DNA from 4 places in the uncultured Rossellomorea sp. genome. Region 3 is predicted to be linked to each of the others. Evidence: riboswitches for the same ligand, from Rfam matches in the RefSeq annotation. Region 3 holds a riboswitch; each other region holds the start of a gene.
What was found. A riboswitch is a leader RNA that binds a small molecule or an ion and turns the genes downstream of it on or off. The one in region 3 is predicted to bind cobalamin.

Region 1 (7,521 bases), on a different contig from region 3:
CGCCGTTTGATCGGCGATGATGAACACGGTTGGTCTCCAAACGGTGTTTTCAATATCGAAGGCGGCTGCTACGCTAAATGTATCGGTCTGACACGTGAGAAAGAGCCACAAATCTTCGATGCCATCCGTTTCGGTTCTGTCCTTGAAAATGTTGTCCTTGATGACAATTCCCGCATCCCGGATTATGAGGATAACACATTAACTGAAAACACTCGTGCTGCATACCCTCTTCAAGCGATGGAAAACATCGTTGAACCAAGTGTTGCAGGACATCCAAATACAATCGTATTCTTAACGGCAGATGCATTCGGGGTATTACCTCCAATCAGCAAACTGACGAAAGAACAAGCAATGTACCACTTCTTAAGTGGATATACATCGAAGCTTGCAGGTACGGAGCGTGGGATCACTTCACCACAAGCAACGTTCTCAACATGCTTTGGCTCACCATTCCTGCCACTTCCTGCAACTCGTTATGCCGAGATGCTTGGGAAGAAAATCGATGAGCACAATGCACAGGTATTCTTAGTGAACACCGGGTGGACTGGTGGAGAATACGGTGTTGGTAACCGCATGAAGTTATCTTACACTCGTGCTATGGTTCAAGCAGCTCTTGAAGGCGAACTGACTCACGTTGAAACAGAAACGGACGACATCTTCGGTCTGAACATCCCTGTTCACGTTCCTGGTGTTCCTGACGAAGTGCTGCAACCAAAAAGAACATGGTCCAATGAAGCAGCATATGAAGTGAAAGCAAAAGAACTAGCCCACAAATTCAACGAGAACTTCAAGAAATTCTCAAACGTACCATCTGAAATCGAACTTAAAGGCGGTCCATCCGTTAAATAGTCTACTATACAAAGGTCCGTCCCTCATTCTTGAGGGACGGACCTTTGTTATGGTTATAATCCTTTTTTACGGCCGGTGATTCTGTTAAATAAAAAGACTACAATGGCAATAACGAGTAAGATATGGATGATGGCTCCTCCGATTTTAAAGATCCATCCGAGCAACCAAAGGACTAAAAGAATTCCAATAATGGTCCAAAGCATGAGTTTCCCTCCTAATAACTGTGATTGATGCTAAGATTCCCTATTTCCATAAATTTAAAACCATACATGGTATTTCACATATAAAAATATACAACCATTAGTAACTTCTGTTAGTCACGCTGAATTTACTCAATAAAATTCTTGCTCTCATTAAATTTTCCTAAAAATAATACTTTACTAAATATTTCTAATTTTGTATGATAATGATTAAAATTCACGGAGGGGAATCAAGATGATCAGACAACTTACAGAACAGGATCATGATATTTGTCAGCAACTCATTCAGCAGCAGCCGGCTGAAAATTTGTTTATTATCGGGGACATTGAAGCCTTTGGGTATGAACAGGATTTTCAGAAAATTTGGGGCGACTTTGATGCGAAAGGGAATTTGAGGGGAATCCTCCTTAAGTACAGAGAAAACTTCATCCCTTTTTCCATGGGTGAATTTGATGCGGAAGGGTTTGCCAGAATCATCAATGGGACTGAAGACTACAGCATCGTTTCCGGATTAAAAAGGATCGTGACGCAGGTTGAACCCTTTTTATCCAGAGAAACTAAATCAATAAGACATATGTATTATGCGAAATGTGACAACACGGAATCAATGAACCGACATGCCCTGCCTCATGTTAAACAGGCTACCCTCAATGATCTACCTCAACTTGTGGACCTATTGAACAGCATCCCTGAATTTAGTGGTGGTGATTTTTCTGTAGAAAAAAGAAAACACAGCATGGAAGCCGGTGTTTCCAGAAGCTATTACGTAGAGGAAGACGGAAAGTTTGTTTCTTCCGCCTCTACAACCGCCGAAAACAGTATGTCAGCGATGATTGTGGCAGTTTGTACCCATCCGGAGTACAAGAAAAAAGGATACGCTACGGAATGCATGACGAAGCTCTGTCGTGACGTATTAGAAGAAGGAAAAGAATTGTGCTTATTCTATGATAATCCTGAAGCAGGGAAAATTTATAAGCGAATCGGATTCAAGGATATAGGATATTGGTCTATGTATAAATTTTAGTCATAAAAAAAGTTGACTCCCAACAAAGAGTCAACTTTTTTCATTATGCTGCTGCTTTCCGATTCCCGATTAACCTCGCCTGAACCAGTCGTTGTCTTACAGTGATTCCAATCCAACTGGCCAGGAATGCTTTGATAAGTCCAACTACGATAAATGGATATACACCTGCTGCCATTGCCTGATTCCAGCTAAGATCGGCTACAAATTTAAGTTGAATGGTACCCAGGATCAACGTAATGATCATTCCGACTGTATTGGCAATCATCGCCATCGGAATGGTGAATTTGGTTTTTTCAAGAATGAAGCCTGTAAAGAAAGCCGCTACGATAAAGCCGAAAATATAGCCTCCCGTAGGACCGACCAGTACCTGTGCCCCTCCACTGAAGCCCGCAAATACAGGAACACCCACTGCTCCCAGGGCTGCATAGCAAACCATGGCAAACGCTCCATATCGGCTTCCAAGAATCGTCGCGGTAATTCCTACTGCCAATGTTTGTCCGCTGATTGGTACGAGTGGCAGTGGAATCTCGATTTGAGCGAAAATCCCCGTAATCGCAGCAAAGATGGCACAGTGAATGATCATCCTTAGTTTTTCTCCGTTCACTTTCAAATCCCCCTTGTGTATGTAAACTATGTATAACATTAAGTTAACACAATTGAAAGGATTTTGGGAAGCTTATTTTTCTTCCCTCTCGTTTTTTAACTGGGAGCATAAACATTACATATCATTTCTTTAGCCTGCCATTCTAAAGCGGTTTTTAATGTAACCCTCCCTTTTGGGAACTCATCAATCCCCTTATCACTCACCAAATATAGGATAGTGCGATTTGGCTGATGTTCATTAAATACTTGAATGATTCTTCCTATGGCTATGTATGGCATTTTCTTTCTCTCCTTATGAGCAGGACGCACTTCCTTTCACCTGCGCCCTGCGTTTTGTAAAGGTGGATCACACGAGCGTACAGCTACACTCGATCATATTTCTCTTCGTTCTCCGTCTATTATCTTTCATTTTTAAGAAGCACTTCTTCACGCACTTGTTCCGCAGCTTCCACCATGGTTTTAAGAGCTAAGACCGTCTCATCGATCCCACGTGTTTTCAAACCACAATCCGGGTTGACCCAGAATAAATGGGGATCCAGCACTTCCAGAGCCCGATGTATATTGCGGATTAATTCTTCACGTTTCGGCACCCGTGGACTATGAATGTCATATACCCCGAGACCAATCCCTTTGTCATACGTATAATCTTCAAAAACATGGATCAACTCCCCATGACTTCTTGATGTTTCAATCGAGATGACATCAGCATCCAGATCACTGATGGCATCTATAATATCTTCAAAATCCGAATAGCACATATGTGTGTGGACCTGGGTTTGCTTCTGTACAGATGAAGTGGCCAATCTGAAGGCATAAACGGCAGCCTTTAGATATTCCTCCCAATTTTCACTCTTTAAAGGCAGACCTTCCCTAAGTGCCGGCTCATCGACTTGTATCATGCGAATCCCATGGGCTTCTAATTCCTCTATCTCTTTTTGGAGAGAAAGTGCGATTTGATTCGATACTTCATATCGTGATATATCATTCCGAATAAATGACCAATTTAGAATCGTGATCGGGCCCGTTAACATCCCTTTAACCGGTTTATCGGTTAATGATTGGGCATATACGGTTTCTTTAACCGTCATCGGTTCTTTAAAATTCACATCACCGTAAATGAGTGGTGGCTTCACACATCTGGAACCGTATGATTGTACCCATCCAAACTTCGTAAATTGAAAACCATCTAATTTCTCACCAAAGAATTCAACCATATCAGTCCGCTCGAATTCCCCATGTACAAACACATCAAGACCTATTTGTTCCTGAATTTCAATCCAGCGTTTTATTTCCGCATGAATATATTGTTGATACTCCCCATCAGAAAGTTCTCCCTTCCTCCATTTCAACCTTTGCCTTCTTACTTCCTGGGTTTGAGGAAAACTTCCTATTGTAGTGGTAGGTAGAAAAGGTAATGAAAAGTACTTCGCCTGTTCCAGTTTACGAATATGGAAAGGATCCTTTCTCCCTACATTATCGGGTTGCAATTCCTCAACCTCTTCCTGCACCTCCCTATTATTGCGCAGGGGTGATTCGTTTAAATTCTTAATCGCCGTTACACTTTGAGCAATCTCATCTTCTATTGTCTCGACTCCCTCACGAATCCCCTTCGTTAAAATTGTGATTTCATGTAATTTCTCATCAGCAAATGATAGAGCGTCAATGAGAGGTGTATCAATTGCTTCTTCATTCTGCAAGGTTACAGGTACATGAAGTAAACTGCATGATGGTTGTATGATCAAGCGATCACTCGGAACATACCCTGCAATGAACGATAGAAGCGAATGGGTATCAGCAAGATTACTTCTCCAAATATTCCTGCCATCAAGAATGCCGGCAGCCAGGAATTTATCTTTAGGAAAACCAAATCTTTTCAGCGCCGCCAAATTCTTACCACGATCATGCATAAAATCTATCCCTATGCCGTCCACTGGGAGTGCTAACACCCGCTGGTACCTTTCCAAACTATCATAATAGGTTTGGAGGATGATCTTTAACCCGGGGCAGGATTCTTTAAGTGTTTGATAGACTTCTTTAAATTGATCCATCTCTTCATCCCCGATGGATGTGCACAAGATCGGTTCATCCATTTGTACCCACTCTACACCCTCTTCCTGTAAATCACGCAATACTTCAGCATAAAGAGGGACAAATTGATCAACGATGGTTTTATAGTCCCCGTTATCATACCCTTTGGACAATTTCACAAATGTGAACGGACCTAAGATAACCGGTTTTCCTTCTATACCCAGTTTTTCTTTTGCCTCCCTAAAAAAATGGAGGGGACGATTTTCCACCAACCGGGGAACGATCCCATCAAGTTCAGGGACGAGATAGTGATAGTTGGTGTTAAACCATTTTGTCATTTCCAGTGCCACCGCGTCCTTTGATCCTCTGGCCATTTCAAAATACGTTTCAAGAGAGACCTTACCCCCACCATAATGAAACCTCTTAGGAACCAAGCCGAACATGACGGCTGTATCAAGCACATGATCATATGAGCTGAAATCTCCAACCGGAATCAAATCAATTCCCTGATCCAGTTGCTTCTTCAAATGGTTGACTCGTATTTCCTCCATTTGTTCTAAGAAGGAATCCTTTTCAATCTTCCCTGCCCAAAATTGTTCCAGCGTCTTTTTCCATTCACGCTTTTCACCGATTCTTGGATATCCTAAATTTGAACTGATCACCTTACTCATTCAATCCTCACTCCTTATACTTGATATGGTTGTCATCAACAAAAAAATCTCCCTTTCAAATGAAAGAGAGATTCATACGCATCACTAACTTGAGTTGAGACAATCTTGTATTCTCAACACGTATTCCTCACCCCTCTCTATATCCACGTAGAGCATAAGCGCATACAACAGGCAGGTCTCCTGACTTAGGTTCACAGCTTCTTATCCCTTCCCATTTCAACAGAAATAGTGGTTGAATGATAAGTCGCTCCCCATTACAGTGGCGGGACCGTGCCGGATTTTCACCGGTCTTCCCTTTTAGCTGAGCATGACTCAGCACCTATTGCATTTGTCTATTTAATTTTTCTTTCATAAAAACGAAAAGCCCTCTCTTGCGAAAGAGAGGGCTTCATGTTTATGAGAATCCTCTCTTATTTTCCAAAGCAAAGTGCTTTGCAGGAATTAGCACCTTTTCAACACATCGGTTGAATGGTTGCCGGGTTTCACAGGGCCAGTCCCTCCACCACTCTCAATAAGAGTTACAAATATATTCATTTACTATTCCGAAATTTGTAATAATCGTAGCACGGTACATATAAGCTGTCAAAAGAAATTTAATTAATACCTTACACGTTTCTAATAATAGGTACTTTCTACATAATGACATTTGATACAAGATCTTGTTACATCCGTTTCATAAAAGACATGTCTGCAGTTTTCCTGAATGCTCTTCACTTCTTTTTCGAGTTGGATGACTCTCTGATTGAGCTTTACGATCTCATTCTTCAATTTCAGTACATGACAAGAAGGTTTATCGATAGATGTTTGATCCATTTTCCACAAACTCCTTCGATTTTTCTTTCAATCCTTTTTCTATTTCCTTATGAGCATCATTCATGCTAGTCTCCTTCATTCCCCTTATGTCATGTGATATTCTCATTGAACAAAATTTCGGGCCACACATTGAACAAAAATGGGCCGTTTTTGCCCCTTCTGCAGGAAGTGTTTCATCATGATACTCCCTTGCACGCTCCGGGTCCAGGGATAAATTAAATTGGTCATTCCATCTAAATTCAAATCGAGCCTTAGAAACGGCATTATCTCTGACTTGTGCCCCTGGATGGCCTTTCGCCAAATCCGCTGCATGTGCTGCGATTTTATAAGCAATGACACCTTCTCTCACATCATCTTTATTCGGTAATCCCAGATGCTCTTTCGGTGTTACATAGCACAGCATGGCTGTCCCAAACCAACCGATCATGGCAGCCCCTATGGCGGAAGTAATGTGATCATACCCCGGTGCAATATCTGTCGTTAATGGCCCCAAGGTATAAAAAGGAGCTTCATGACAGATTTCCATTTGCTTATCCACATTCTCTTTAATCATATGCATCGGTACATGACCAGGGCCTTCAATCATGACTTGTACATCATGCTTCCAAGCAATTTTGGTTAGCTCGCCTAATGTTTCAAGCTCGGCAAACTGTGCTTCATCATTCGCATCAGCAATTGATCCGGGTCTTAAACCATCTCCTAAGGAAACGGAGATATCATAGGCTTTTAAAATCTTACATATATCTTCAAAATGGGAATAAAGAAAGTTCTCTTTATGATGGGCAAGACACCATTGTGCCATGATTGAACCTCCACGGGAAACAATGCCTGTTGTACGATCAGCCGTCAGATGAATATACCTCAATAAAACACCTGCATGAATGGTGAAATAGTCAACACCCTGCTCCGCCTGTTCGATCAATGTATCCCTGTACACACCCCATGTAAGATTCTCAGCAATTCCGTTTACTTTTTCTAGTGCTTGATAGATCGGTACCGTACCAACAGGGACAGGGGAGTTTCGAATGATCCACTCCCTTGTTGTATGAATGTTTTTACCTGTTGATAAGTCCATTATGGTATCGGCACCCCAACGAGTTGCCCACGTCATTTTCTCCACTTCTTCTTCAACGGAAGATGATACAGAAGAGTTTCCGATATTCGCGTTTATTTTCACATGAAAGTGACGACCGATGATCATCGGTTCACATTCAGGATGATTGATATTGGCAGGAATGATGGCCCTGCCCTTTGCTACTTCTTCTCTTACAAATGAAGGATCAACATTTTCCCGGATAGCGATGAACTCCATTTCCGGTGTAATGATTCCTTT
Region 2 (7,521 bases), on a different contig from region 3:
TTTTTTCCTTTTAACGTGATGGTTCCATCCATTAATGGAAGCAGACCCGTCATGGCTTTTAACAGCGTCGTCTTTCCACTGCCGTTAGGTCCAAGAATCCCAAAGAATTCTCCTTTATCTATATGAAAATTCATGTCTTCCACGATTTTTTTATCGTTGTATCCAACAGTCACCCCGTTTATATCAATCATGATGAAAGACCTCTTTTCTTTAGGAGAATATAAGCAAACATGGGGGCACCGATTAGGGATGTTATCACTCCGATTGGAAGTTCTGTCGGTGCAATGATGGTTCTCGAGATAAGATCCGCCAGAACGAGAAAGCCTCCGCCTACTATGATAGACAAAGGAAGTAAATGCTTATGATCATGCCCTACCATCCTCCGTAGAAAATGAGGGACCACAAGACCAACAAATCCGATCGTACCTGAAACGGCGACAGCCGCTCCTGTCAGGATACTTCCTGCAATTAAGATGAGAAGTTTTCTCTTTTGTACGGATATCCCGATATGATGGGCTTGTTCTTCACCAAAACTCATGCCATTCAGTTCCTTGCTATTAAAAAACAACAAAATCACTCCAACAAGGAAAAACGGGAATATAATCGCAATGTAATCCCACCCTCTCATGGATACACTTCCAAGAAGCCAACCAATGATTTGCCTTAATTCTTCTCCAGTTAGGGCGATCATTAAGGAAATAAAGGACCCTAAAAAAGAGCTGAAAATAATTCCTGTTAATATGATTGTTTCTACCTTCATTGTTCTTTCAACTTTTTGCGCAAACCATAATACGAGGAACACGGTAATAATCGAACAAAGAATACTGAGAAAAGGAAGCGTAAACTTACCAATGAACGGAATGCTCCAATTAAAAAACAATGTAATAACAGCTCCGACTGATGCTCCTGAAGACACACCCAATGTATACGGATCCGCCAGCGGGTTGCGCAAAAGTCCTTGAAAAGAAGCTCCTGCGATTGCTAAGGAGCTTCCAACCAAAAGTGCCAATAATACTCTGGGTAATCTAATTGAAAAGACAATGTTTGTAAACATCGGATCAATCTCTTCTGGTAAATGGTATCCTAACCATTTAGCTCCGACGATGTACAAAATGTCCTTCGGCGGCACCGGAATGGTTCCAATCGATATACCGGCAAGAAGAGCGAATAGTAAAAACGATACTGCCAATCCGTATGTTATCCATATTTTATTCTGTAAATAACTCCGGATAGATCGACTTTGCAATTTCCTCTACTCCTTCAACCAGTCTTGGGCCAGTACGTGTGACCAGGTCAGAATGTACGTCATGAACTTCCTCATTTTTCACAGCACTCACGTCTTTCCATCCTTCCCGGCCCATCACTTGTTCTTTAGGATTTTCGCTGTAGTAACCATATGTTGTAATGATGATGTCTGGATTTGATGCGATGACTGCTTCCTGGTTTACTTGGATCCATCCCTCTTGATCACTCATCACATTTTCGGCATTTACAAGTGATAGCATTTGATCGATGAATGTATTTTTACCTGTAGAATATATGTCAGGCGAAGGTGACACCTCTATATACACTTTTTTCTTTTCGGAGACACCACTGACTTTTTCCTTAATGGATTCTAGATCAGCTTTCATCTCCGAAATGATGGATTCAGCTTCATCTTTCTTGCCAACCAATGTGCCGATGTTTTCCATCGTGGTGTATACTTCCTCAAAGTTATTGGCATCACGTACGATATATACCTTTACCCCTGCACCTCGAAGCTGTTCTAACCCCTCTTCTGCCGAAACAGCAGTGGACTCATGAGCGAGAACCAAATCCGGATTCAGACTGATAATCTTCTCAACGTTAAATTCCATTCCACCTATTTTTTCTTTCTCCGCCGCTTCTTTTGGATAATTATCAAAATCTGAAACCCCCACAATTTCCTTATTCAACCCTAACTCGAATAAGATTTCTGTGTTGCTTGGAATCAATGAAACAATATGCTTAGGTTGCTCTTCCAGCGTAACTTTATTACTAAGAGCGTCGCTTACCGACAAAGGGAAATCAGATTGTCCCTTAGTGACTTCTCCATTACCTTTTCCCTTTTCTACATTTTCACCATCAGCACCGCATGCTGAGAGGATCCCTAAAGATAATAATAGTGCGAAAATGATTTTGAAGTGTTTCATGTTTTTTCCCCCTGTGAATTGAACTTATTGTCAGACAAAAAAACACCTCTAGTGGGACTAGAGATGTTGTGTAAGATGCAAAAATGGCTTCCATACCGTCAAACATGCACATTACACCTTTCTATCCGCGTAGATTTGGTGCGAAAGACATTAGGCAGGTCTCCTGGCTCATGGTCAATGTTTGCTGCACCTTCCCATACCTATTAGTACAGTGGCATTCATACAGCGCACTTCCATTTACAGTGGCGGGACCGCGTTGGAATTACACCAACTTCCCTATTATGAAGCTAAAAGTTTGCTACCGAAACTTCGGCTTCACCTAATCTCGTATCATATGTAATTGTTCCGTTCACATGAATTATACACAAGTTATCATCGTTAGTGAATTGATTTTTATGAATTTGTGGAAATTTGCAGAATGATTGAATCTACCTCTATAATGCATGTTGATGCCTGGGCTATAGAATAGGAAAAGAGCTTTGGCTTATGTGATTTATCAATTGCCCACTTATAGTAAACCATATAGGCAAAGAAGCTTTGATGCTAATTGATTGTCGCTTCCTCCCTTTCATGATAGAATCTTTTTCAAGCTATTGCTTTACTACTTTAGAGTGGCATATGTATAGGAGGTTTTCGCAATGAATGAAAAGAAAGAGTTCGCTACTTTTGCCGGGGGTTGTTTTTGGTGTATGGTAAAACCATTTGATGAACTACCGGGTATTATTGACGTCGTATCAGGTTATTCAGGGGGCCATCTTGAAAACCCTACCTATCAGGATATCAAAGCCGGTAACAGCGGACATTATGAAGCTGTTCAAATTACCTTCGACCCTGCTCTCTTTCCCTATGAAAGATTATTAGAACTATACTGGCCGCAAATTGATCCGACTGATGACGGAGGACAATTCCATGATCGCGGTGACCAGTATCGCACAGCTATTTTCTATCACAATGATCATCAAAAACAATTAGCAGAAAACTCGAAGAAAGAAATAGAAGAAAGTGGACGATTCAAAAATCCAATCGTCACAAAGATCCTACCTGCCTCAACCTTCTACCAGGCAGAAGAATATCATCAAAAGTTCTACAAAAAGAATCCCGATGAATATAAACAAGACCGGGCGAAATCCGGTCGTGACGAATTTATTGAGAGTCATTGGGATAACCCAAAAGCTTAAGGGCTTTAAAAAAATGTATCATTCCCCGAGAATGAAAAAAACTCCTTTCGCCAAACTAATTGGCAGAAAGGAGTTTTTATATGAAGAAAAATGATCACGTTAAAGAAGATAAAGAGCAAGTCGTTGGATATGAAGGGCCAGGGAAACTGGTGAACTTCTTTGATCCCTATCCAGCTGAAGACGAGGCGAAAGTGAATAATTCTGATACGGTGGATAATCATAGTTCTGAATGAAAATGAAAATATAAGGTGATGGTAATCATGCATCAAACCATCACCTTATATTTTTTTTATCCTATAAAACGGTTTACCTTCACTTGTTCATCTAAGATCAATTCCGCCGTAAGTTGTCCAGAAAGCGTGACCATTGGCACACCTCCACCCGGATGGGTTGAACCTCCAACAAAATACATATTAGAGAGCACTCTGCTCTTGTTCGGAATCTTGAAACCGCCGTTAAGCTTCCGGTCTGTGACAGTACCATAGATCGATCCACCATTCGCCCCATAAAGGGTTTGAATGTCGTTTGGAGTGAAGGTATATTCGTATTCTATATGATCCCTTAAATTGGTTACGCCCATTTTCTCAAGCTTATCCAGGACTTTGAGGCGATAAGATTCTTTGTATTGTGCCCAATCTTCCCCCTCTTTTAATGGAGGCACATGTGTTAACACAAACATGTTTTCTTTCCCTTCAGGAGCCTGTGTGGAATCCGATTTCGACGAGATGCCGATGTAAATCGTCGGATCGTCAGAAAGCTTTTGCTCATCGAAGATCTGTCTGAATTCTTTTTTTGGATCCTTACTGAAAAAGAAATTATGGTGAGCGAGGTGATCATATTTACGATCTACCCCGAGTAGCAGCACCAGTCCTGAAACCGTTGGAGCAAATTTGCTTAATTCATCGACTTCCTTAGAAGATTCATGATAATCAGCTAAGAGGGATTTGTAGCAAGGAATGGCCTCTAAGTTGGATACAACGATGTCCGCCATCAGCTCTTCTCCAATTTTTGTTCGGACTCCTTCAGCACGGCTGCCTGATGTAAGTATATCTTCAACTTCACAATTTAAGCGGACCTCTACATTGAGTTCCTCCAACACCTTGGCCATTGCCTCAGCAATTTTGTACATTCCGCCTTTTACGTAATGGACTCCAAGACCTAACTGAACATGGGTAAGCTGTGACATGATGGCTGGTGCATGGTAAGGCGAAGACCCTACGTACATGATAAGGAAGTTAAATAGCTGCTGTAGATGCTTGTCTTTAATGAATTTACGATTTGCAGCATCCATGGATTTCATTGGATCCATTTGCAGTAATTCTTTGACCGGATGCATCGTGCGCAAGTCTTGCAAGCCATTGATGCTCTTTTTATAGAAACTTTTCATTGTAAGTTCATACATTTTTCCACAGTAGCTTAAATAGTTAAAGAAGTTATTCGCATCCTCTGTGGATGTCTTCTTCATTTCTTCTAACATGGTCGGGAGATCCGAAGAAACATCAAGGACCCTTCCATCTTCAAAAAATGTCCTCCAGCCCGGATCCACTCTGATGATATCTACATAATCATTAAGATCACGGTCCGCATGAGCAAATACTTTCTCCAGTACCCATGGCATCGTAAGGATGGAAGGTCCTGTATCGAAAGAAAAGCCTTTTCCTTTTCTTTTATTTAATTTTCCGCCAAGTCTTTCCCCTTTTTCAACAATCGTAACGTCATATCCTTCTGAGGCAAGACGGATGGCTGTTGACATACCTCCCAAGCCGCCTCCTACTACTATTACTTTCTTCTTCATTTCATTTCCTCCTAACGAGAAAGATCGTTTTCGACTGAATCGTCTATTCAGCTTTCCATTGTGCCCATTTTGTAGGATTTCAAACCAAATTTAACATGAATTGATGCAAGAGAATTCAGCACAAAACATCCAATCCTGATGAATAAACGTATCACCTTTAACGAAAATGGTTAAAATGTCGATACAAATCAATAGATTAGAGGGTGAAAAAATGTATATTTGGTTAGGGACTGTTATTCTTACCGTTTTCCTTTTCACTAGAATTCCTACCGTCAAAAAGTCCATTCATGTAAGGAATAGTTTTCTCGTGAAAAAATGCTCCATCATCATTCCTGCAAGAAATGAAGAGCAGACGATTGGAAATCTATTATCCAGTATTCAGAAGCAATTTATTCAGCCCGTAGAAGTGATCGTTGTGAATGATGGATCAAAGGATCGAACGAAGGAAATAGCTGAAGGATACGGAGCAACAGTCATCGATCCACTCCCTCTGCCAAGTGGATGGAACGGGAAATCCTGGGCTTGTTGGAATGGGATGAAAGCATCAAAGGGTGAATTCTTATTGTTTGTTGATTCTGACACATGGTTTGAGCAAGCAGGACTGCTTAGAATATGCGAGACTTATCAACAACAGCAATGTCAGGGAGTTCTGAGCATTCACCCTTATCATCGGATGAATAGTGGATATGAGGCATTATCCATGATTTTTCATTTAATGGTTTTCGCCTCAACCGGTGTCACCCATCTCCTTTCCGGGTTGTTCAACCCTTCCGGTGGCTTTGGTCAGTGCTTCCTGTGTTCAAGAGATGTATATCGTCGAATCGGTGGCCACGAAGCAATCAAAGGAGAAATGGTGGAGCATTTTGCCTTAAGTCGACACGCTAAAAAATGTGGAGAATCAGTAGAAGCAGTCAGCGGAAGTAATGCGATTTCCATGAGAATGTATGGGAACGGTTTACGTGAGTTAATGCAAGGATGGTCGAAGAGTTTCGCTTCCGGGGCAAAATCGACAAATATCATATTATTGGGACTTTCTTCTTTGTGGATTGCCGCTTTCACTTCTTTAATCATTCATTCGCCGGTAATGGTATGGACAAACCCATATATTTATATGATTCAGTACATTTTTTTAAGTGTTTACTTGTATTTCATAATTAGTAGGATAGGGAATTTCACCGTTTTTGATACGCTCTTATTTCCAATCCATATTCTATTTTTTATTGTGACTTTTTCCCACTCCGTTTTGACTACATTTTTCACGAAAAACACGAAGTGGAAGGATCGATATGTTTATATAGAAAAAGGGAAGGATGAAAAAATGAAATGATCATCCTTCTGAATGTTGTCGCATGGGTAAGTATTCATTTCTTTGTTTCCTATATGGCTTCCAGATTGACCCCACACCAACTCCAGAAATTGTCCACCCTCTTCCAACCATTGGAAATGGAAGCGGGTGGCGGAATGTATAGGTTTATAAGGATCAAAAAATGGAAGAAGCATATACCCGATGCAGGAGGATGGTTTCGGGGAGGAGTGAATAAGAATGAAATCGGGCTATCTTCTCATCAGGGTAGAGTGGCCTTCCTTAACGAATTGAAACGTGCCGAATGATCTCACTGGCTGCAAATGATACCGGCACCATTCTTTTATATTCTAAATAATGGCGTTGTGTCCTGGGTGATGTTTTTATATGGAATTCTATTTAATCTCCCACTTATCTTGGTGCAGCGCTACAATCGAATGAGAATTGTCCAGATAATGGTCCAATATGCTCCACCTGAGGAATCGGGGCCACCAGGGGAGACTAATACCCCGACTTTTAACCATTTTTCAAATAGTGCATAAATTTATAAAAATTTGTACATTTTAAGAATAAGAACCGAGGAAGTCCTCCACTACAATAAGCCATAAATCGCCCGATTTGCTCGGTTCCCTTCTCTAATTCCCTCCTTCTTCAATAAAACCATTATGCAGAAATTTGTCGAACAAATAGTCTCTTCTTTTTCTCATCATTATGCTAAACTAATTGCATCAATGACGAGGGGGAAATAACATGCAAAAAACGTTCAAAACACTTTCATTTCAAGAAGGAGTGAACGTTTAGGATCCTTATACATGAAACGACGCTCCTTCTTCCGGGACATATAGTACAACAAAAGGAAGTAGGAGACATGAATGAACAAACAAACGATTGCATCCCATAATATCCGGATGCTATTTTGGATTTCTTTTTTTGGTACGATCAGTTTTCTTCAACCAGTCTTAACTTTATTCTATTTTGAAAGAGGATTATCTTCTTCCCAAATTTTGATTTTACTCATGTTTTGGAGTGGAGCTGTATTAATTGGAGAAGTGCCAACTGGAATGTTTGCTGATC
Region 3 (7,521 bases):
TCTTTGAAGGCTGCGTCTTTGATGTCCTTCTCTTTTTTCGATTGGGCAATGGTAATTTGACGCTTGTATTCTTCCTCTTTCGCTTCCTGATCGGTTTGGGCACGGTGAATACGGGTTTCACGCTCGGTGTTTGCTTCTGCAATTTCAGCTTGCTTGCGAACCTCGGCGATACGTGGACGACCAAGATTTTTTAAGTATCCATTTTCTTCGTCAGCATCTCTTATGTCCGTTAGCCCGAGTGACGTAATTTTGAAGCCCATAAGATCCAGCTGCTTCTGAGCAATTTCAGATACGTCAGCGTTAAACTTTTCACGGTTGCTGTTGATATCTTCAACCGTCATTTTAGAAAGAATCGCACGAAGATTACTTCCCAGTACCTCAATGATTTCATCTTCAATCTCTTTTTGGTCCTTACCTAGGAACTGCTCGGCATAGTTCGCAATTCCGTTTAATGTGTCTGCCACCTTCACCATGGCCACTGCGTCTGCAACGATTGGTACTCCGCCATTTGTGTAAACTCTCGGTGTCGATAATTTTAATTGGAAGGATGTAAGATTAACAGGTGTAGATGTTTGGAAACGTCTTAATCTGTACCCTCCACCCCTGATGATTTTCATGGAACGCCCTTCCTGGTCGGTGAAAATATTCGTTTCCTTTTCAGGATCCCCCAGTTTCGGTCCGGTAATGATCAGTGCCTGGTTGGATCTCGCTGTACGATAGCGGAACCTCATCCAGAAATAATACGCGATTCCTGCAATAGCTGCAATAACCAGAACAGGAATCAAGAACATGAAAAATCCGATAATACTTAATGATCCTAGCATTCTGACAACCCCTCTCAAACTTTTCTATAAATCAGTCGAGCAACTGATTCACTATTTTATAAAACTTCTAGCTACAATATTATCTACGGAAGGGTTGTAGAAAAGTTTCAATATTTAGGTAAATTTTCTAATTTTAATACAATAATTTCTACCAAATAAAGACCTTACTTCTCATTCCTGTGATAAAATAAAAGCGTTCACAATTTAAACATTGCTCATTGGTGAAGATGATCAGGTCATCTTCTTAAAAGGGAAGTTGGTGAAAGTCCAACGCGGTCCCGCCACTGTAAAGCTGAGATTTCGTATGGATCCACTGTTTCGAATCGAAATGGGAAGGAATATGAAATTGTTGACGCTGAGCCAGGAGACCTGCCAATTGAGAAGAACACAGAGTTCCTACGGGAGATAGGAGGGTGTTGCGCTATATGAGCCAAATGAGGAATCACAGGATTCTGGACGTCCGCTTGAAGTAGCCGCATCTTCTTTTCAAAGGGAGATGCTTTTTTTTATTTCAGAAATTAAACTGGGAGATGAGAAAATGGAACAAGCTTATTCGGTAGAACGTTCACGAACCATACAAACAAAATTGGTACTGCCACCGGACACCAATCATATGCAAACGATTTTTGGAGGGAAAGTCCTTTCCTATATTGATGAAATTGCGGCACTATCAGCAATGAAGCACTCCAGCTCAGTCGTCGTCACGGCATCGATTGACTCCGTCGACTTTTTGTCGTCTGCAACGGTCGGTGATGCGTTAAGTCTGGAAGCCTACGTTACGTCTACAGGTCGAACATCCATGGAAGTATATGTAAAGGTCTACTCTACGAATCTTGTAACGAGTGTCAAAACCCTGACGACTGAATCATTCCTGACGATGGTCGCCGTTGATGAAAATGGTAAGCCCAAGCCGGTACCAAAAGTCATTCCAAAGACGGAAGAAGAATCGAGGCTTTTCAATACGGCTCCTTTGCGAAAAGAGCATAGAAAAAATCGTGCGCTTATTTTGTGAAAAGTCCCTGATTGCTAACTCTCCTAATAAACAAGAACACTCAGAGCTTCTCTAGGCTTTGAGTGTTTATAAGGGCTAGTCTATTGATCCTAATTGGAATGAAAACGGGGTTGGTTTTAGAGCGGGAAGTCATCCAGGATTCCTTCTTCTGGTGAAAGAAGTACAGGATCAACTCTAGGAAGAAAAGAGAAAAACAGTATAGAGATGCGATTTGGATGTTATTGCCTTCAGACCTCCGTCTTGTTCTAAACCTATAGAATACCGAGAAAATATTTCCTATAATGGATAATAAAATAGTTCATTTGGGGTGTAGTATGATCGAAGGTAAATTAATTAAATTTCATCGTGAAGATTCGGGTTTGACTCAAGAGCAGCTTGCACAGGGGATCTGCTCTACCACACATCTAAGTAAAATCGAAAGAGGGATCACAGAGTATTCCAGTGAAATTACTGATTTACTGGCAAGGAAGCTTGGAATCAATATGGAAGTCGAACGTTCTCGGTATCATTCGTTACAGGCTAAATTATCTGAATGGAATGATGCAATTATTATGATTCGAACCAATGACATCCATCAACTTAAAGGTGAAATCGAAAAGGAACCTTTAAGGTTTCTATCTGACTTCATCATTCAATACAACCTTTTCCTGGCAAGATATTATTTATTTTTGAACAAGCATGGAAAAGCCAAGGAAATCCTGGGCATGTTCGAAAACAAAAACTATCCTCTATCCCCTTTCGAACAAAATTTATTACTTCATGTCAAAGGGATCTACTATCATTCAACAAGACAATTTAACACTTGCATAAATGTATTGAAACAGATTGACGATGAATATCCGAACTCCGAATATTATTTTCATTTGGCATTAGCCTATCATTCCATTCATTCAAACACCTTTGCCTATTATTATGGGCAAAGAGCCTTGCATTTTTTCCAAAAAACATTGAATATCCTTAGGGTCATCGATTCTGAAACGTTAATTTTAATTCAATTGAATGCCAAAGAACCCTTTGAAATGGAAGAAACCAAACAACAGTATGATAAGCTCCTCAGAGTCTGTGAATCCGTTAATTCCAAGGAAAGGGCACATAAAATCCATAACAATCTGGGATTCGAATATTTTAGGAGAAAACGATATTCTGAATCAAAAGATTCCTATGAAAAAGCATTAAAACTTATTAATGAAGACACGCCAGCGTCACATTATTTAGTCACACTCAGCGGATATATACTAGCTTGTCTGAAAGGGAATCTGCTTTCTTCCGAAGAACTCAATCAATTAGCGACAAAAGGACTAAAAAGGGCTACTCAGCATCAGGACCCCACCTACGTTTTCTTTGAAATATACTTACTTACCATAAAAGGAAATGAACAAGAACTATATGAGTATATTGAATATACAGCTCTCCCCCATTTCAACAAAACGGGGAGCAAGTTGATGTATCAGCATTATGAAAGACAACTATTTTTATATTATGTAAAAACCGGGCAAACAGAGAAAGGATTCAAACTTGCATCCAATAAAATGTCCAATGAAATAAGCTATTATGAATTAGAATAATGACACTTTTAATGATAAAAGGAGGTTTTCTTTTATCATTTTTTTATTCGGCTGATTTCTCGTTGATTGTTAGCCACTATATTTGTTTTGTTTTCTGAACAACCCCAACTCACCGCCATTATTTCGCAACTTTCCTCCTACCCCCTCCTAAAAAATCAGAAGATAAATGATTGTTAAACTCCAATCAGTAGTTAAATAGTCCCTAAACAAACCCCCATACAAACATGACAGATTTAAATTTACACTATTAATTGTAATAATTTTTAGAATTATCGAACTAACAACTAAAGAAAAGAGGTAGAGATGATGAATGGATCTTCCATCGCAAAGAAATCAGCTGTGATTGCATTATCCACTGGATTACTTTTATCCCCTGTATCGGGCTACTCCTCTCCAACAGCTACAGCTGCGGATTGGAAAGCAGAAACGATTTTATCTTCTTTGACAGAAGAGCAAAGACAAGCATTGCATCAACTGAAATTAAATAACGCAGAAGGTCTCCAAGGATTTCAACCGAATGAATTGGCATCCGGTGAAGAAATCTCCGTTATCGTCGAATTCCAATCCAAACCTGGGCATGTAGCCGTACTAGAAGCTGCAGTAAAAGGAAAAACAGTAAAGAAAGAAGACGCCAAAGCCCAAGTGGAGAAAGAACATAAGATGTTCAAAGAAGATGTTGCAAAACATCTATCTACTAGTCTTGTAAAAGGAAAAAAGATAGAGCCGAAAATCACCCAAACCTATAAAGAAGCATATAACGGTGTGGCGATGACCCTTCCGGCCAATCAAGTAGAACGCCTGCTAAACTCCAAAGCCGTCAAGGCTGTATTTAAAAACCAGACCTATACTGTCGATCCGGTTCAACAAGATCTTCCTAATGATGTAGACCGTGAAATCACAACATCTGTTGAAAGCATTCCTTATTTAAAAGTGGATGAATTACATAAGGAAGGAATCACAGGAGACGGAATCAAAGTCGGCGTGATCGACACAGGTGTTGACTACAACCACCCTGATTTAAAGGATGCCTACAAAGGCGGATATGATTTTGTTGACGACGATGCGGATCCAATGGAAGCAACGTATGAAGATTGGAAGAGTACGAGTGAACCAGAGTTCAGTTATACGGGAAATCCCTATTATACCTCTCATGGTACTCATGTATCCGGAACCATTGTAGGACAAAACGAGAATGATAGTGAAGTATCTGTAGAGGGAGTTGCTCCAGATGCTGACTTATATGTGTATCGTGTCCTTGGTCCTTACGGAAGTGGTTACACCGAAGACGTCCTTGCAGGAATTGAGAAATCGGTTCAAGATGGTATGGATGTCATCAACCTCTCATTGGGAGCAAGTGTCAATGACCCTTATTACCCTACAAGTACCGCCCTTAACTATGCTGTGTTAAATGGTGTGACGGCCGTTGTTTCAGCCGGGAATTCAGGACCAAATGACTTTACCCTTGGCTCTCCTGGAACAGCAGCTTTAGCTTTGACTGTCGGGGCGAGTGATGTCCCTGTTTCCCAAACCACTTTTACTGGTCAAACGACAGCTGGCTGGTCGACCGGTATTGTGAGTATGGCTAGGGGATTCGCTCACACATTCGATAGTCTGGAAGATCAATCACTAGAATTAGTAGATGTTGGCCTAGGGTATGAAGCAGACTATGCGAATAAAAATGTAGATGGTAAGATCGCTTTTGTTCAGCGAGGAAATTTTGCTCTGAATGACAAGGTGAAATTTGCCAAAGAACATGGAGCTAAAGCCGTGATCATGTACAACAATGCAGAAGGTCATGTAGGATATAACCTCGGAGAATCAGCCCATTATGTCCCGGCCTTCTCGATGACAAAGGCTGCCGGGGAAGAATTAAAAGCAACAATCGAAAGTGGCACATCAAGCTTCACGTTTACGAACTTAGAAGAAAGCTTTACAGAGGGTGACCAGTTAGCCGATTTCAGTTCAAGGGGTCCAGTCAACAAAAGCTTGGATATGAAACCTGAAGTGGTCGCTCCCGGGGTCAGCGTTCTATCGACTTTCCCTTCTTTTATGATCGATCCTGAGAACACGGATGACTATCAGTATGCTTACTCAAGACTTTCAGGAACCTCGATGGCTTCTCCATTCACAGCGGGGCTGGCAGCTTTACTTTTGGGAGAGAATCCGGATCTCGAGCCAGCTGATATTAAAACGATACTTATGAACTCATCTGATCCTTTGAAGGGAGATTACAGCGTATTTGAGGTTGGTGCAGGAAGAGTGGATCCGTATCAAGCCCTCCATAGCCAAACAACGATTCAAATAAACGATGAAACGTTGCTTCCTAATGGCGAAGAACTGATTGCAATCGATCATCCAACTGGGGGATTGAGCTTTGGAAATCAGGTAGTGGCCGAAGGAGATCACCTCCGCGTACAAAAAAGCTTTGAAATCACAAATAAAAGCGATCAAAAGAAAACCTTTGACATTACGTTTGAAGAAAATGTACAGGAAGGCACCCTTAGTCTCAAGGAAAATGGAGTTGAAGTGACTTCAGACAAGTCTATTAAAGTGAATGGTGGCAACAAAAAGACTTCAAATTTCTTCCTGACAATGCCTAAAACAGCTGCGAAAGGGATTTACGAGGGATACCTGGTCGTTACGAACCGTAATGATCAAACAGAAAGCTACCGCGTGCCATTTAGCGTAAAGAGATCGGAGGAAGGCTTTAATACACTTGAATTGTTATCCCCCACCTTTGCACCTTCTCACTATACTCACGGATATGATCCATTCCGCTATCCATGGGCACTGGTTGAATTCAACCTGAGTTCACCGATGGAAAGCATGGATATCATCCTTCAGGACGGGGAAACAGGTGAAGATTTAGGATTAATCGGTACACTCGATCTGCAGGGTGCCCTGCTGGATAACAACTACTTACTAAGAGCATTCCAGGGTGGCTATTTCGCATTTACCGGTGATAAGAAAAATCCCGTTTCAGAAGAAATGACCATCGCAAAACCTGGGCACTATAAGATCAAGTATGCGATGACAGATCCTAAAGGCAAAGTAAAAACAAAATCAGAGCATTTCTATATCGACATTGAAGGTCCTACATTCAAGAGTTCCCTGGATGGTGAGTCACCGTTCCTTGAATATAAGCGGGGTCAGGAAACGTACCCTTTTGAGATTGAAATTACAGATCCACTTATTGAAAAAATGCAAGCAGCAGGAATCGACACAGATCAATCCAAAAACTTTATGATTTATTATTGGAATTCACCTTTCCCTTCGTCACCTCTTTACATGGATGAAAACGGTAAGTTTGTCGAAGAAATTGCGATGAATGAGAATGTGAAAGCCCTTAACTTTAGAATGAAGGGCTATGATATGGCTGGGAATAATAGTACGATGAAAAACTATTTCTTTATTAAAGAAGGTACTCCGAACGCGTATCTGAAAACCGATGTCGATACCGTTACAACAGGTGAAACCGTAAAGGCAACCCTATTACTGGATAATGTTCAAGATGCAAAGGAAGCCACCTGGACATTTGAAGATCACTACGGAAAAAAACCAGAAGTGATTGATGCCAAGCTATCCGGGGAGTTTCTAGAAAAAGCTTCCCTGACACTTGAAGGAAATCAAATTAAAGTCACCTTCAATGAACCTGTTGAATCATTCGATCATAGTGCGATCGTTGAGGTGCACGTAAAACTTCAAGATGAAATCTTCACGAAAGAGGATGGGTTGGACCCGACGGTAACCGTTACAGATTCCAACAATGAAACAATGAATTTATTACATGCTGGTGCAGGATTCACTGTAAATCCTGACTTTAACTCAATAAGGGGATATATAAGTCCTGAAGGATTTGATAGTGGAAGTGGCTACAATGCCAAGAAGGATTGGTCAAAAGCAGATGCAACTGTAGAATTCAAAAATTCAACAGGAGACGTCTTTACACCATCATCCATCACAGATAATGGTGAGTACTCCATTGAGAAACTCCCATTAAGCAAAGACCCTTATGATATAACCGTAACACTTCCAGGCCACTTCTTAACTAAGAAGAATAATGAGCAAATCGGTTATGAGTACAACGGAATGCTTTACGGAAAATATCATAGAGTGAACA
Region 4 (7,521 bases), on a different contig from region 3:
TCGTTACCCGCTTTCCATAATTCATATAATAACTTCTCTTCCCTATTCTTTGGCTCTTCATGTGCAGCAAGATAGTCTCCCACTTTTTGGGCTGCCTTAGCTTGCTGCTCTTCATTCATCCCTAACTTATCCGCTAAGGAAACTTTATTACCTAAGTATTGTTTGAAATGATCAAAGTTTGAAAGGATATCCTCTTTTTTGTCCTGAGACATATTGTCTAACGTACTGTCAACTTTCGACTCCATTTTTTCTTCTGTAGAATGATTTGCCATGTAAAACCTCTCCTCTCATTCAATCTAGTATGTATATTCCCACTACCGGGAGAGTTAAACATTTATTTTCATATTTTTGGTAATGGAAGCTCCAACTCTCTGCTTCTTGTTTAAGCAATTTCTCCAGAGTGTATACAATAAAGTGGAACTGAATAATGAGGAGGACGAATCATGAATACACAATTTGATAAACTATTCATTAATGGAGAATGGGTAAAAGGAAGCAGTGAGAATATGATTCCCAATAAAAACCCATTCGATGATACAGAGCTTGTTTCCATTAAAGCTGCCAGTAAAGAAGATCTCGACACCGCATATAAATCAGCACAAAAAGCACAAGAAAGCTGGGCGAGGGAACTTCCTCAAGTAAAAAGAGAAGTGATGGAAAAAGCTGTTCGAGTCGTCGAAAACAATCAGGAGTTGATCATCGATTGGCTCATTAAAGAGTCTGGCAGCACATACATGAAAGCGGCAGGAGAAGTGAAGGTTTCCATTAATAGTATGAAGGAAGCGGCAACCTATCCTTACAGAATGGAAGGGAAAATCCTGCCTTCTCAGGTGCCCGGGAAAGAAAACCGTGTCTATAGAGAACCGCTGGGGGTTGCGGGAGTAATCAGCCCATGGAACTTCCCTTTCCATTTAGCTGTACGCTCAATTGCAACGGCTTTAGCAACCGGAAATGGTGTTGTGGTTAAACCAGCTACCCACACTCCTGTGACAGGCGGACTATTATTTGCGAGCATCTTTGAAGAAGCGGGACTGCCAAAGGGATTACTTAATGTAGTCGTCGGAAAGGGATCAGAAATTGGGGATGATATCGTCACTCATCCGATTCCACGTTTAATCTCCTTTACAGGTTCCACTGAGGTGGGACGTCGGATAGGTGAGCTCGCAGGAAAGAACCTCAAGAAGACTTCTCTTGAGTTAGGTGGGAATAACGTCTTTATCGTCTTGGATGATGCAAATCTTGATCAGGCTGTTGAATCTGCCCTATTCGGTAAGTTCTATCATCAAGGACAAATTTGCATGTCCATAAATCGGATCATGGTTCAAAGAGGCATTTACGATAAATTTATCGAAGCTTTTGTATCTCGTGTAAAAGAACTAAATGCAGGAGATCCTTCACATAAAACAACCCATATCGGTCCTTTAATCGATCAAGATCAAGTAGACCGCATTCTGAAGGATATTGAAAGCAGCAAGGAACAAGGAGCGGAAGTTGTATTAGGAGGCAACGCTGATAAACACTTATTGCAGCCTACCGTATTAACCCACGTCACAAACTCGATGCCGATCGCGAAGAACGAAATCTTCGGACCTGTGGCCGCAATCATACCTTTTGAAGATGAAGAAGAAGCGATTGTACTTGCCAATGAACATCCTTATGGGTTGAGCGGGGCTGTACATTCATCCTCCATTGAGAGGGCGACGAATCTTGCACACCAAGTACAGACCGGGATGATTCATATAAATGATGAACCTGTGAATGATGAGCCTCATATGCCATTTGGCGGAGAAAAGGATTCTGGTCTTGGCCGCTTTAACGGAGAATGGGCCCTCGAAGAGTTCACAACCGTCAAATGGGTTGCCGTTCAGCACAAGAGAAGAGACTACGGGCCATTTATTGAAGAGAGATAATAAGAAAAGCGAGTCTTGATGACTCGCTTTCTTGTCTTTATAGTTCATCGAACCCATTAGCATCTGATGTCTTGGTATATTGCCTTGATTTTTGTTCAAAGAAATCGGTCTTCCCTCTATCCACTTCCTGATAAGCAATGATCCATTTTAGAGGATTCGATTTATACCCTTGGAATGGTTCTTCAAAGCCTAACTGTTTGGCTCTTTTATTCGCCATGAACTTAATATAATCTTCAAGGTCGCTCATTAACAGCCCATCAACGTGAGATCCGATGATTTCCCTTCCCCACTCTATTTCCAGGATAGCTGCCTGTTTGAAAGCATCATGTCCAAAGTCGCGCAGCTCTTCCGTATGATAAGAGGGGTTCTCGTTCAGTACTTCTTTAAATATTTTTTCAAATAAGCCAACATGCAGCTGTTCATCCCGATTGATGTAATTAATCATCGTAGAGGTCGCCACCATTTTTTGATTTCTGGCCAAATTATAGAAAAAGGCAAATCCGGAGTAAAAGAACAAACCTTCTAGAATCACATCATAAATGATCGATTTTAATAGATTCGCAATGGTAGGAGATTCTACGAAGCCCTTATACCCATTCGTAATAAATTCATTCCGCTTCTTTAAGATTGGATCGTTCTTCCAGAAATCAAACACTTCATCCTGTTTCTTTTTTGACACGATACTCGATAATACATAGCTATAGGAATGATTGTGTACAACCTCTTGCTGTGCAAGAATGATCATCAGCGCATTTAAGCTGGAATCCGTCAGATAGTCTGCCACTTTACCGGCGTAATCTGTCTGCACACTATCAAGTAGAGCCAGTAAACCGATGATTTTTAAAAAGGACTCCTGCTCTCTCGATGAAAGATTCGGAAATTGTTTAATATCCTTTGCCATATTGATTTCAAAAGGTGTCCAGAAATTCCCGAGCATTCTCTTATATTTCGGATATGCCCATGAGAACCTGACATCATCCCAGTTCAATATATTCGAACTTTTCCCATTTACGATACCTGTTGATTTATTTGGTGCCTCTGAATCTATTAAGATTCGCTTCTTCAATCCATTCACGTTATCATCTTCCTCCCGGTTAGCTATGGCAGCTTTCACATTCTTCAAAATTCGAAACAGATGTTGATCGCACATAGTAGGTCGTTTTCAACCCTGACTTCCATGCATCTAAATGAAGAGATAATAACTCTATCGCCTTGATATCATTTCGCACATACAAGTTAAACGATATTCCCTGATCTATATGACGCTGTCTCTTCTCATTTTGTTTAATACTCCAGTGCTGATCTACGTTATAGGCCGTTTTGTAATACCAGGTTGTCTTAGGTGATAAATCAGGGGCTGTAACAGGAATCTTATAATCTTTCTTTTCTTCTGAGTACTCTAATCTGAACAAAGGATCTATACTTGCTGTGGATCCGGCTATGATCGAGGTGGATGAATTAGGGGCGACGGCCATTAAATATCCGTTTCGTATCCCTTTAGTAGAAACTTCCTCCCTGAGTACATTCCACCTTGGTCCTGAATATCCTTTTTTGGAAAAATACTCTCCGGTGGACCAATCTGAACCGCTGAAATATGGATAAGATCCTTTTTCTATTGCTAATTCATGACTGGCTTTAATCGTGTAATAGGCAACATCCTCGTATAAGGAATCACAATAATCAACGGCTTCATCGCTCTCCCATTTCAACCCTTTTAAAGCAAGAAGGTGATGCCACCCAAAGGTTCCTAATCCAATCCCTCTATAGCGCCTGTTTGTCAGTTGGGCTTGCAGGACTGGAAGTTTATTTATATCAATGACATTATCCAGTAATCTTACTCCTATGGACACCACTCTTTCCAGCTCATCATCCATTACCGTTTTAGCTAAAGAAACAGATGCCAGATTACAGACGACATAATCTCCCGGAGATTTATAGGTAATGATTTTCCCGTCCTTTATGACCTCTTCTTCCATAATGGTCGCACTCATATTCTGGGCGATTTCCGTACATAAATTACTGCAGTAAATCATCCCCTTATGCTGATTGGCATTTAGCCGATTGACTGTATCTCGGTAAAACATATAGGGTGTTCCCGTTTCAAGCTGGGAAATCATGATCCGCTTGAAAATTTCAATCGCTGGGACCACTTCCCTTGAAAGGTCAGGGTTTTCTACACACTCCCAGTACTTATCCCTGAACGAGCCTTCTCCATCCTTTTCGTCATAGTAATCTTCCAGTGAAAAACCCATGCCTATTTTCACTTCATGAGGATCAAATAAATACCATTCCCCTCTTTTCTCCACTTGCTCCATAAATAAATCAGGTAAGCTGACACCTGTGAAGAGGTCATGAGTACGCTGCCTTTCATCTCCATTATTTAATCGCGTATCAAGAAAAGGAAAAATATCCTTATGCCATACATCTAAATATACAGCGATTGCTCCTTGACGCTGGCCTAATTGATCAACCGATACGGCCGTGTTATTTAATTGCTTCATCCATGGAATAACACCTGAACTTACACCCTTGAAGCCTTTAATATCACTTCCTCTGCTTCGGACTTTCCCTAAATAGATACCCAGGCCTCCACCGTTTTTACTTAATGTGGAAACATCTGTATTGCTGTCATAAATGCTCCTTAAATCATCTGCCACCGTATCAATAAAACAACTTGATAACTGACCATGACTTTTCCCCGCATTGGCGAATGTAGGGGTGGCTACCGTCATATACAAATTGGATAGTGCCCAATACGCTTCCTGAATGAGCGCCATCCGCTTATCACGCGGTTCGTTCATAAAGAGAGTCATGGCAATGATCAATAATCGCTCTTGTGGTAATTCAAGAATCTTTCCATCATGGGATTTTGTTAAATACCGCTCTGTTAATGTGACGATCCCTATGTAAGTAAACAATTGATCTTTAGATGAATCCATGATCGTTGCCAGGAAGTCTATATCTTCTTTTGTATAAGATTCGAGCAGGGCTGACGTATATAATTTCCGATCAGTCAACTCGTGAATTGATTTATTAAAGGAACTGTATAACTTGTCTTTTTCAATTCCCCTGGAATTAGCAACTGTACGATAAAGGTTTTTTAAATAAAGTGTTGCAGCCACATAGGTCCAATCGGGTTCATGGGCAGAAATACGTTCAACTGCAGTGAGAATCATGAAATGATAAAGCTTTTCTTTACTCAGTACAGACTGTCCGTTAGCATACATAAAAATCTTTTCATCGAATTCTTTAAAATGGAGCTGTGGAAAACGACTGTGGAGACTTGTTATAATCTCCTCTGCTTCCACTATTAGTCGCTGCTCTTGTGATACGATTGACATAAATATTCCTCCCAATTTATACAGTGTGGATAGGATTCAAAAAAGCCCATCCTTCAGAAGGATGGGCCTAATATATACGGAGATATGTACATAGACTTAAAGCCTATTACAATCCTCGCTTTATCCTCCCAATTCCCGAAGAAGATAACACGTGAATAAATAAGGCAGGTCTCCTGACTCATGCTTCACCCTACTCTAAGGCCTTCCCATCGTATAAGACAGTGGCAGTTCCTTATTTCGTCAGCACTTACAGTTGCGGGGACAGCTCCGGATTCACACCGGATTCCCTTTTAAGTCCATTCAGACACCCTATTCACAGGTTATAATCAATATATTGTTAAAATCATCAAACATAACACTAAATGTTGTGTTCTGTATCATCATAAACGATTAAAAATGAATTTACAAGTGGAACTATTCACTTTGTTTAGAAGTTGAAATCTTTTAATAGTATCACTCTATTACACTCGTAAAGTCAAGAGTTGTAATAAGTTGAACAGAAGGAAGGATAAATCCTTCCTATGAAATATGCTTATAATTATTATTTTCCATGAAAAGAATAGGAGAAGATTGAATACAACCTTCAAATGGACACTAGTCAGCCGACACCTTCCTACATGTTAGTTGAAGAAAATGTTCCCACTCTCTATAATTCAAATAGAAGGTTGTTTGACAGTATTCTTTGGTCCCCAATATTTTTTATTGGCTGTTTAAATGGAGAATGAACTCGATTTAAACAGCCTCTTTTTTTTAGTTCGGCTTTAATGTATGTGAAAATCCTCTTACAATTTCATTTCTACCCGGGAGCTTTCAGTTCAAATGTAACCGCATACACAATAGTGAAAGAGGGACCATATAAGCAATTTAATGTATTTCAACCTTATTACAATCAATACTTTTCAGCTTAAATACTTTCTTTTTACGGTTTTTTCATTTAAAATGCGCATTAAGTGATTTTTTTCGAAATCACACCTTAGTTCTGAAAGGAGTCTATTATGAAAAAATTATTAACGACTTTACTATTAGCATTACTAACGATTGGACTAGCCGCTTGCGGTTCGAACGAGGAGAGCCAAAAACAAGCTGAAGATAAAGCGAAGACAGAAGAAAAAAGCGATGGACAGGCTCAAGAGGAGCAAGCTAAGCAGATGGAAGAAATGCAGAAGAAAATGGATGAACAAAAGGTTGAAAAAGATAAGATCGTTGCCATTGTAAACGATGAAAAAATTAAAGGTGAAGATTTCAACAACGTATTGACTCAATCACAAATGCAGTATCAACAAATGGGTCAAGACCCGACAAGTAAAGAGGCAGCAAAGAAGATAAAAGAACAAACTATTGATAGTCTGGTTGGACAAACACTCCTTATGCAGCAAGCCGATGAAAAAGGATATAAGGCATCAGAAGATGAAATCAATAAACAACTGGAAGAAGTTAAAAAGCAGTACGGTGATGAAAAGAAGTTTGAAGATGCAATGAAAAAAGCCGGATTCACGATGGATGAGTTAAAAACTCAAATCGCTGAAAACATCAAATACACAAACTACGTTGAGAAAGAAATCAAAGTAGAAGAAGTCTCTGAAGAGGAAATGAAGAAGTTTTACGATCAGTACGCAAGTCAGCAAGGTCAGGGTGAATCAAAGGATGCACCAAAATTTGAAGAAGTTAAACCTCAGATCAAGACTCAGTTAGAACAACAGAAAAAACAAGAAAAGCTTGTTCAACACGTAGAAGATTTAAAGAAAAATGCTAAAGTCGATGTAAAAATCTAAAGCACCATTGTAGAAAGCCACCTGTATAGATAGGTGGCTTTCTTATGTTCTATTCCTCCCCGATGTTTTCCTCTCATCAAGAAGGGTATTGTACAACAACGACTCATTAAGGGAGGATGAAAGATAATGACAAAGAGAGCCAATGACAATCCAGAACAAATCAATAAAGATCATGACGGCATTCTTGATCAGCATGAAAGTGAGCAGAATGTGGACCCAATTCCCCTCGATGACTTAAAAAAAGAGCAGCGGGACGAGAAAAATAAACATCATACGAAAGATGACTCATCAAGCAAAGAATAATACGTTAATCAAAAGCCCTGTGGGATTCCCACAGGGCACTCTTCTTATTTAGATAACCAATCCGTATGGAATGTTCCTTCCTTATCCACTCGCTGATACGTATGGGCTCCAAAATAATCACGTTGGGCTTGAAGGAGGTTGGCAGGGAGTGACTCTGAGCGATAGCTGTCATAATATGCTAAAGCACTCGCTAGA

Region 1: it holds a riboswitch for cobalamin, as region 3 does, so the genes downstream of both, metE (5-methyltetrahydropteroyltriglutamate--homocysteine S-methyltransferase) here and Q1B03_RS18390 (acyl-CoA thioesterase) in region 3, are expected to answer to the same signal.
Region 2: it holds a riboswitch for cobalamin, as region 3 does, so the genes downstream of both, Q1B03_RS01440 (ABC transporter substrate-binding protein) here and Q1B03_RS18390 (acyl-CoA thioesterase) in region 3, are expected to answer to the same signal.
Region 4: it holds a riboswitch for cobalamin, as region 3 does, so the genes downstream of both, Q1B03_RS08540 (ribonucleoside-diphosphate reductase subunit alpha) here and Q1B03_RS18390 (acyl-CoA thioesterase) in region 3, are expected to answer to the same signal.

The regions. Positions count from the first base shown of each region.
Region 1 covers NZ_CANKZT010000001.1:1,290,986-1,298,506, forward strand. Annotated here, with positions in the region: gene pckA (phosphoenolpyruvate carboxykinase (ATP)) at 1-849, shown strand, start outside; gene Q1B03_RS06660 (lmo0937 family membrane protein) at 903-1,052, opposite strand; gene Q1B03_RS06665 (GNAT family N-acetyltransferase) at 1,285-2,073, shown strand; gene Q1B03_RS06670 (biotin transporter BioY) at 2,117-2,656, opposite strand; gene metE (5-methyltetrahydropteroyltriglutamate--homocysteine S-methyltransferase) at 3,075-5,375, opposite strand; cobalamin riboswitch at 5,528-5,713, opposite strand; SAM riboswitch class I at 5,783-5,893, opposite strand; gene Q1B03_RS06680 (hypothetical protein) at 5,991-6,188, opposite strand; gene thiC (phosphomethylpyrimidine synthase ThiC) at 6,166-7,521, opposite strand, start outside.
Region 2 covers NZ_CANKZT010000001.1:266,209-273,729, forward strand. Annotated here, with positions in the region: gene Q1B03_RS01430 (adenosylcobinamide amidohydrolase) at 1-191, opposite strand, end outside; gene Q1B03_RS01435 (iron ABC transporter permease) at 188-1,246, opposite strand; gene Q1B03_RS01440 (ABC transporter substrate-binding protein) at 1,209-2,171, opposite strand; cobalamin riboswitch at 2,307-2,509, opposite strand; gene msrA (peptide-methionine (S)-S-oxide reductase MsrA) at 2,810-3,349, shown strand; gene Q1B03_RS01450 (hypothetical protein) at 3,430-3,582, shown strand; gene crtI (NAD(P)/FAD-dependent oxidoreductase) at 3,639-5,144, opposite strand; gene Q1B03_RS01460 (glycosyltransferase family 2 protein) at 5,356-6,471, shown strand; partial or broken gene Q1B03_RS01465 (hypothetical protein) at 6,525-6,989, shown strand; gene Q1B03_RS01470 (MFS transporter) at 7,320-7,521, shown strand, end outside.
Region 3 covers NZ_CANKZT010000006.1:124,721-132,241, reverse strand. Annotated here, with positions in the region: gene Q1B03_RS18395 (flotillin family protein) at 1-824, opposite strand, end outside; cobalamin riboswitch at 1,027-1,216, shown strand; gene Q1B03_RS18390 (acyl-CoA thioesterase) at 1,363-1,836, shown strand; gene Q1B03_RS18385 (helix-turn-helix domain-containing protein) at 2,151-3,401, shown strand; gene Q1B03_RS18380 (S8 family serine peptidase) at 3,705-7,521, shown strand, end outside.
Region 4 covers NZ_CANKZT010000002.1:313,364-320,884, reverse strand. Annotated here, with positions in the region: gene Q1B03_RS08555 (DUF3243 domain-containing protein) at 1-272, opposite strand, end outside; gene Q1B03_RS08550 (aldehyde dehydrogenase family protein) at 444-1,910, shown strand; gene Q1B03_RS08545 (ribonucleotide-diphosphate reductase subunit beta) at 1,948-2,985, opposite strand; gene Q1B03_RS08540 (ribonucleoside-diphosphate reductase subunit alpha) at 3,005-5,251, opposite strand; cobalamin riboswitch at 5,397-5,578, opposite strand; gene Q1B03_RS08535 (SurA N-terminal domain-containing protein) at 6,247-7,023, shown strand; gene Q1B03_RS08530 (hypothetical protein) at 7,150-7,326, shown strand; gene gndA (NADP-dependent phosphogluconate dehydrogenase) at 7,371-7,521, opposite strand, start outside.